DNA from 2 places in the Pseudoalteromonas sp. SD03 genome. Region 2 is predicted to be linked to the other one. Evidence: predicted binding sites of a transcription regulator. Region 2 holds the regulator's gene; the other holds the start of a gene.
The links. The regulator sigma-54, encoded in region 2, starts transcription at its own class of promoters, with help from an activator protein. The targets are predictions, from matches to a motif close to GTTGGCACGNNNNTNGNNT.

Region 1: the regulator sigma-54 is predicted to act here: its motif matches at 1,895-1,913, upstream of hmpA (NO-inducible flavohemoprotein).

What each region holds. Positions count from the first base shown of each region.
Region 1 covers NZ_CP162514.1:3,346,462-3,350,682, forward strand. The annotation lists gene ABZP26_RS15640 (endonuclease) at 1-633, shown strand, start outside; gene hmpA (NO-inducible flavohemoprotein) at 673-1,854, opposite strand; gene norR (nitric oxide reductase transcriptional regulator NorR) at 2,020-3,585, shown strand; gene ABZP26_RS15655 (LysR family transcriptional regulator) at 3,591-4,221, opposite strand, start outside.
Region 2 covers NZ_CP162514.1:454,085-458,305, forward strand. The annotation lists gene ABZP26_RS02155 (HPr family phosphocarrier protein) at 1-37, opposite strand, end outside; gene rapZ (RNase adapter RapZ) at 56-898, opposite strand; gene ptsN (PTS IIA-like nitrogen regulatory protein PtsN) at 918-1,370, opposite strand; gene hpf (ribosome hibernation promoting factor) at 1,375-1,662, opposite strand; gene ABZP26_RS02175 (RNA polymerase factor sigma-54) at 1,689-3,188, opposite strand; gene lptB (LPS export ABC transporter ATP-binding protein) at 3,523-4,221, opposite strand, start outside.

The sequences.
Region 1 (4,221 bases), 640 kb from region 2:
TTGTTGGCTTGCTGTGCTTGTTTTTCAGCAATGGGCGAACAATTTACGCGGTTTTCGAGTGCCAAAAAGCACTTAATTAATACCCTTCCCGAAAACGCTAAAAGTATTTATTGTGGTTGCGATATAAAAAAACAAGGCAAAAAGTTGGTACCCGACCCTACCCATTGTGGCTACGTGCCTCGCAACACACTAACCCGCTCAGGCAAAGTAAATCAACGTGCCCTGCGAATTGAATGGGAACATATTGTCCCTGCATGGGAATTTGGTCACCAGTTACAATGTTGGCAAGATGGTGGGCGTAAAAACTGCCGCAAAGTTAGCGCTAAGTTTCGCTTGATGGAAGCCGATATAAACAATTTAGCCCCTGCAATTGGTGAAATTAACGCCGATCGCTCAAACTACCGCTTTGGCATGTTAGCCCAAAACGCGACGCAATATGGTCGCTGTGAGGTTAAAGTTAATTTTAAACAACGTGTTGTTGAACCGCCTGTTCATGCACGTAAACGCATTGCCGATGCGTACGCTTACATGCAAAAAACGTATGGTTTAAAAATTTCAGCTAAACAACAAAAGCTATTTAATGCTTGGCAACAACAAGCTTATGCTGCTAACACAAATAGTAAAAAGCTGTAAGTTTAAATTAAAAGCGTGTAACACACGCTTTTAATTAACCTATAACGCTTGGTGTGGTCCAAATATTTCGTAGTGAATGTTTGAGCTTTGCACACCTAAATCAAGTAGCTGGCCTTTTACGTAAGCCATAAATGATGCTGGTCCACACAAATAAAATGCCCCTTCGCTAATAGGTAATGATGCCTCAAGCACCGATAAATCCATTAGCCCAGTGAAATCACACTCCTCGCCACCTTGATTAAACCAAGTAAATGTTTTTAGCTGTGGATGCATTGCCGTTTGCTGCGCTAAATACCCTTTAAATGAAAATTCGCGGCTGTTTTCACACGCGTGCAAATAACTAATCGCTTGATTTTTATCACCACTAAGTAGCGTTTGCAGCATCGCCATCATCGGGGTTTGGCCAACGCCTGCTGAAATAAGTACCACTGGAGTTGCCTCATTTTTTAAAATGAAATCTCCCGCTGGCGGGTATAACTCTACTCGTGCGCCTTGCTCTAGTGAGTGTAAATAATTAGACACCACGCCAGGCTTTGGTTGGCACTCTTTTTTAACGCTAATACGATAGTTTTTAGCATTGCTCTTTTGCGAAATAGAATACTGGCGGATCTCTTCATATTCTGCGCCCTCAGGCTTAACTTTAATGCCAATGTACTGTCCTGGCTTGTAGGTAATAACTGCTTTACCATCCACAGGTGTCAGCGTAAAACTAGTTACGAATTCAGATTCAATATGTTTATCAGTAATTTCAAACTGGCGCGTGCCTGCCCAGCCACCATGGTTGTTTTTACTGTGCGCATACAATGCCGCTTCTTCGGTAATACAAATATCAGCAAGTACACCGTAGGCTTCGCGCCACGCATATTCAACATCGGCAGTAAACTGCTCAGGAATAAGCTCTTTTAACGTACCGATTAAATGTGCGCCCACAATAGGATAATGCTCAGGTAAAATATTTAAGCTGGTATGCTTATGATTAATTCGCGCTAGCGCCTCTTTTAACACGGCTAAATTATCAATATTTTGCGCGTACGCAGCCAACGCATTAAATAATGCAAATTGCTGACGACCCGTTTCTTGATTAGTCATATTAAAAATATGTTTAAGCTCGGGATTATGACTAAACATGCGCTTGTAAAAATGATCGGTTACGACCGTACCTGCCTCTGCAAGCAATGGCACCGTGCTTTTAACTATTTGTATGGTTTTATCGGATAACATGTTTATTTCCTATGTAATAACTAACTGCTTGCATTTAGCATTACACAGAGTGTGCCAACCAATTAAACCTATAATATTCAAAAGGTTAAATTAACTCGCTTTACAAGATGGGTCTTTATGACCTACTATAAAACCTGTAAAAATACACTAAAAGGTCATTTTGACATGAACCAACAATTCAACCTGACGCAAGTTGCATTAGAACTTGCGCAAAGTACGTTACATGCTCACAGTTTTGAGCAACTTTTAGCCACGGTTGAACGTGTTATTCCCAGCGATGCCAGTGCATTATTAATTCGCCAAGGTGAGCAATTAAAACCCTTAGCCATTAAAGGGCTTATGCCCGATAGCCTAGGACGACGTTTTGATATTGCGGAGCATCCTCGCCTTAAAGCCATCTGCAGTAGTCGTTTGGCTCTGCAATTTGCACATGACTGTCCACTACCTGATCCATACGACGGGCTACTACTGGCTAAAACCGGTGATATTCCAGTGCATGCCTGCTTAGGGTTACCCCTTTATGATAAAAACGCACTACTTGGCATTCTGACCTTTGATAGCCTTAACGCCAATGCGTTTGACGGTATTACCACTGATACACTCAACACCTTACAAACCTTGTGCAGTGCGCACTTTAAAACAGCCCTAGAGCTTGCCCATTACAAACAACATGCGCAGCACTCTAGTGAATTAGTACAAGCGTTAAACCGTGAGGCGCTCAAACGTGATGGTGGTGAAATTATTGGCCAAAGCTCAGCAATACAAACGCTTAAAAATGAGATAAAACTGGTTGCGGCATCAAACTTTAGTGTCCTTATTTTAGGTGATACTGGGGTCGGCAAAGAGTTGGTGGCACGTAATATTCACTTACACTCCGCACGTAAAGATCAGCCATTAATTCATTTAAATTGTGCATCACTGCCTGAAAACCTCGCAGAAAGTGAATTTTTTGGCCATGCAAAAGGCGCTTTTACCGGCGCCCAAAATGCCCGCCAAGGTAAATTTCAGTTAGCCGATGGCGGCACCTTATTTTTAGATGAAATCGGCGAGCTGCCTCTGGCTATGCAAAGTAAATTATTACGCGTACTGCAAAGTGGCGAAGTACAAACCGTTGGCGAAGATGAACTTAAATATGTCGATGTTAGAGTGATTGCAGCAACCAATCGCGACCTAAAACACGAAGTAACACAAGGACGGTTTCGCGCCGATTTGTACCATCGATTAAGTGTTTATCCACTCACAGTCGCTCCATTGAAAGCCCGTGATGAAGATGTTATTTTATTAGCCGGTTATTTTGCAGAAAAAACAGCCCGCAAGCTCGCTATTAAACAGCTAAAACTCAGTATTGAAACGCAACTGCTGCTTAAAAAATATGACTGGCCAGGCAATGTGAGGGAGCTTGAGCATGTGATTAATCGGGCTGCATTAAAGGCTAAACAACATCAGTGGCAGCAACCAATTATTACTATTGAACCTGCGCATTGTGAGCTAAATTTAAGCGATGTTAACACCTTAGCTCTTGAACACTCAAACCAGCTTGTAATCCCACCTTTAGCAAACAACATTTCGTTAAAGCAAGCCACAGATACCTATACTCAGCAACTTATAATACAGCAACTTAAACAACATAATTATAACTGGGCAAGCACAGCGCGTAGTTTACAGGTCGACCGCGCTAACTTAACGCGGCTAGCCAAGCGCTTAGGTGTTTCAATAAAAAAATCGTTGTAGCCTTTTTAACTTAACTTTCGCTGCTTAAAATAATTTTTTAATAGCTGACTAAACGCTTGAACTTTTGCCGTTCGATGCACTAAATGATGCGTAACCAGCCACAAATCGGTTGGCCAACTCAGTTCATTAGGCAGTACAGGGACTAAATCAGAGTATTGCGCTGCAACATCATGCTGTAATCCGCCAATACCGAGTCCTTTAACGATGGCGCGGGTCGCTTCTGAGGTTTCTGACACTCTTAGCTTAACTTGCGACGGGGGAATATTTTCATCAACCCATGCAAAGTAAGGCACTTTGGCATTATACCCTGCTACACCTGACACAAAGCTATGCAGCGATAGTTGCGCTAATGTTTGTGGCAACCCATAACGGCTAATGTAATGCTTTGATGCATAAAATCCTGACGAGAGCGCCGCTAAATGCTGAGCAATATAATCACCCTCATCCGGTCTGGGTCCAGCTCTTACTGCGATATGTGCTTGGCCATGATCTAAACGTAAGCGTTTTTGATCCATAATCACTTGTAATTGCACTTGCGGATGCAAGGTTTGAAACTGCTCACACACCTCACTTAATACATCAATAAAGCCACTAACTGTGGTGAGTAACAAGCTACCTTGCAAGGTGCTATCTGCA
Region 2 (4,221 bases):
ATTTGTTTTTTATTAAAAATGTATTTTCTAAGCGCATGACATCTTCTCGCAAGCTTTATTCTTGTTCTCGGTGGCGAATTTTTACATTAGGATGGCTCATTGCAAAGCTTTCACCAATGGTTTGCGCTAAATAAACAGAGCGGTGTTGCCCACCAGTACAGCCAATTGCAATGGTTAAGTAGCTGCGGTTATTTCGTTCTAAATGCGGCAACCATGTTTGCACAAATGTTTGAATTTGCCATGTAAATTTTTGCACTATACTGTGACTTGCTAGGTAGTCTTTTACTGGTTGGTCCAGCCCTGTAAGTGGCTTAAGTTCAGGCTCCCAATGCGGGTTTGGTAAAAAGCGGGCATCGAATACGTAATCTGCTTCTTTAGGGATGCCGTGTTTAAAACCAAATGACTCAAAGGTAATGATCAGTTGTTTATCTTTTTTTCCGAGTATTTTTTCACGAATAGACTCAGCAAGCTGATGCACACTTAAATCTGTGGTATCAATCATATAATCAGCACGATTAATCAATACATCAAGCAGTTGTTTTTCTTTTTTTATGGCTAAATCAAGCGGCAAAGAATCAATAGATAAAGGGTGGAGACGTCGCGTTTCTGAAAAACGTTTTATTAATGTTTGATCGTCACTGTCTAAATAAAATACCGTTGGTTTAGTAAAACCAGGTAAATATTCAATGATTTCATTAAACTGCTGTTGCTCTTTAGGTAGGTTACGTACATCAACACTCACGGCAATTTTATTATAACTGTCGGAAACACTGCGCACTAATGATGGTAATAAATTAAGAGGAATATTGTCTACACAATAATAACCTAAGTCTTCCACAACGCGTAACGCCACAGATTTACCTGACCCTGAACGACCGCTTATAATTATTAATTCCATTTATCACCTTTCTTTGTTACTACGATTGACTGACGATAACCTGATATAGTTCGCTATCCGATTTGGCGGCGCGTAACTGTTTACAAAATTCTTTATCATTGAGCTTATCAGCAATCGTGGCTAGCGTCTTCAAATGCTGCTGATTATCGCCATCGGGAACAATTAACGCGACAAAAATGTCAACCGGTCGGTTATCAATCGCATCAAAATTAATAGCTGTTTCGCTCACTAAAATCAAAGCAAGGGGCTCTTGAGCACCACTCATGCGACCATGTGGAATAGCAATGCCTCGGCCAATGCCTGTACTTCCAAGCTTTTCTCTTGCAGTTAATGCATTAAGAATATCTTGTTGTGTTAAATAGGGCAGCTTATTGTGAGCCAATTCACTGATAAATTCTAAAATTCTTTTTTTACTATTAAAAAGGACCGCAGCTTTACTGCAGTCCTGACAGATAAGTGAGCTTAGTTTCATAGTGTTAGTGTCGAGCAAGTTTCTCTTTGTGTTTAATTACTTGACGATCTAGCTTGTCAATGAGCGAGTCTATAGCGGCATACATATCTTGATGCTCAGTAGAGGCAAAAATCTCAGCGCCACTAACATGAACGGTTGCTTCAGCTTTTTGGTTTAGTTTTTCTACATCGAGAATAACGTGCACATTCGTTATGTGATCAGTGTGCCTCTGTAACTTCGAAAATTTACTATTTACGTAGTCTCTAAGCGAGTCGGTAATATCTACATGGCGACCAGTTAAATTCAGTTGCATAAACATTTTCCTCTTTGTTGTACGCCTTAAATCAAACTTTTACGTTGATTAGACGGGGGAATAGCTAGAGATTCGCGATATTTTGCAATGGTTCTCCTCGCTACTTTAATTCCTTGCTCTGCCAATATATCTGCAATTTTACTATCACTCAATGGTTTAGCTGAGTTTTCTGCAGCGATTAATTTTTTAATTAATGCACGTATTGCTGTTGATGAACATTCGCCACCATTTTCAGTACTTACATGGCTTGAAAAGAAATATTTAAGCTCAAAAATGCCACGTGGTGTATGCATGTATTTTTGCGTAGTAACACGCGATATAGTCGACTCATGCATTTCCACCATTTCAGCCACATCGTTAAGCACCATAGGCTTCATAGCCTCAGGACCGTGTTCAAAAAAGGCCTGTTGCTGCTGCACAATACAGTTGGTTACTTTAAGTAGCGTGTCATTTCTACTTTCTAAGCTTTTTATAAACCATTTAGCCTCTTGTAAGTGCGAGCGAATAAATTGGCTATCACCACTTGATTTAACCGTACGCGACATAGCTGCATATTGGCTATTTACTCTGATCTTAGGCATGCTATCTGGGTTTAATTCAACTACCCAACGACCTTTAACTTTTTTAACCGACACATCAGGAATAACGTATTCAGACTCTTCTCTGACAATAGTGTCTGCCGGTTTTGGGCTGAGCGTATGAATCAACGTCATGATTTCTTTTAGCTCATCTTCTTTAAGCTTTGTTTTTTTCATTAACGTGCGATAGTCACGTGCAGCAAGTAAATCAATATGATCGGTTAAGATCATTTTTGTTTCGTTTAAAAAAGGTGTGTCTTTATCAAATTGATTTAGCTGAATACACAAGCACTCTTGTAAACTACGCGCGGCTATTCCCACTGGATCAAATAGTTGAATACGCTTTAGTACCGCTTCTATTTCGTCAAGTTCAACTTCATCTTCGCCGTCGTTTTCTTGGTTAAAGCTTTCTAATATTTCTTCACAGCTAAGGGTTAGAATCCCTGAATCGTCCACAGCTTCTACAATTGCAATAGCTATCGCTTCATCGGTAGGACTAAACGGCGTCAGTTGAAGTTGCCACATTAAATACTCATGCAGCGTTTCAGTCGAAGAGCCTTGATAAATAGATTCATCTTCTGGCATTGGGCCCGATGAAGAGGCAGGCGCAGCGCTCATATATTCATCCCAAGTAACATCCATAGCCATATCATCGCTAATGGTGTCTTTGGTCATTGCTTCGCCGCTATCTTGCTCATACTCGCTAGGTTTATCGTCAGCTGAGGCACTTAGCGTTAAGTCATCGTTATCGGCTTTTTGTTCGTTTTTACCTGCAGTGTCTTCGCTGTAATCGTGTTCTTCAACTTCAAGCAAGGGGTTGCTATCGAGCGCTTCTTGAATTTCTTGCTGGAGATCCAATGTACTGAGTTGCAATAAGCGAATTGCTTGTTGCAACTGTGGAGTCATTGTAAGTTGCTGGCCCATGCGCAGCTGTAATGATTGCCTCATGTATCTCTAACAATCCTTTTAAATTACGGTCTGTTGACCTTTACGGATTAAAATTTGTTCAAACTAGGGGCGGTTTAATTGCGGCGCGAGGTTTGTAACCTAGTGGGCTAAGTCAAAACCGAGCAACAAAGAGTAAATCGTCCCTAGGCAGAACCCGAAGGGCAGCGCCTGTTTGGCATTGATGCTGCGTTATCGCCTATTTATGGGGAATACCACACCACATAGGCTCTGCCTTGCCTAAATACCAAACAGACTGCTGCAAATTCAACCTTGAAAGGTCAACAGACCTAAGTATAATTAATCTTAGCAGATGCTTAGTGTAATAACACACATATTAGAGCTTGAACTGCTCGCCTAAATAAACATCGCGTACTGTTTTATCGTTTAATACATATTCTGGAGTGCCTGATGCAATTAACTCCCCATGAGAAACTATGTAGGCTTTTTCACAAACATCAAGAGTTTCGCGTACGTTGTGATCTGTGATAAGTACGCCAATTCCTCGGTTTTTAAGATGCTCTATAATCTTTTTAATATCTAATACTGAGATAGGATCAACCCCCGCAAAGGGTTCGTCTAAAAGGATAAATTTAGGGTTTGCTGCTAACGCGCGAGCAATTTCAACGCGGCGACGTTCACCACCTGATAAAGCCATACCTTGACTATCGCGGATATGCTGAATGCTAAATTCATCAAGTAAATTATTTAAGGTATCTTCGCGTTGTTGTTTATTTAATTCTTTACGTGTTTCTAAGATAGCCATTAAGTTTTGATAAACAGTCAGCTTTCTAAAAATAGACGACTCTTGCGGTAAATAACCAATCCCTAAACGCGCTCGGCTGTGCATCGGTAATAAAGTAATATCTTTATCATCAATTGATATTTTGCCTTTATCGCTAGGCACAAGGCCTACAATCATATAAAAAGTGGTGGTTTTACCTGCACCATTAGGGCCAAGTAACCCCACAATACTGCCAGCTTCAACCTCTAGGCCAACGTTTTTTACAACTTCACGACCTTTGTAGCTTTTAGC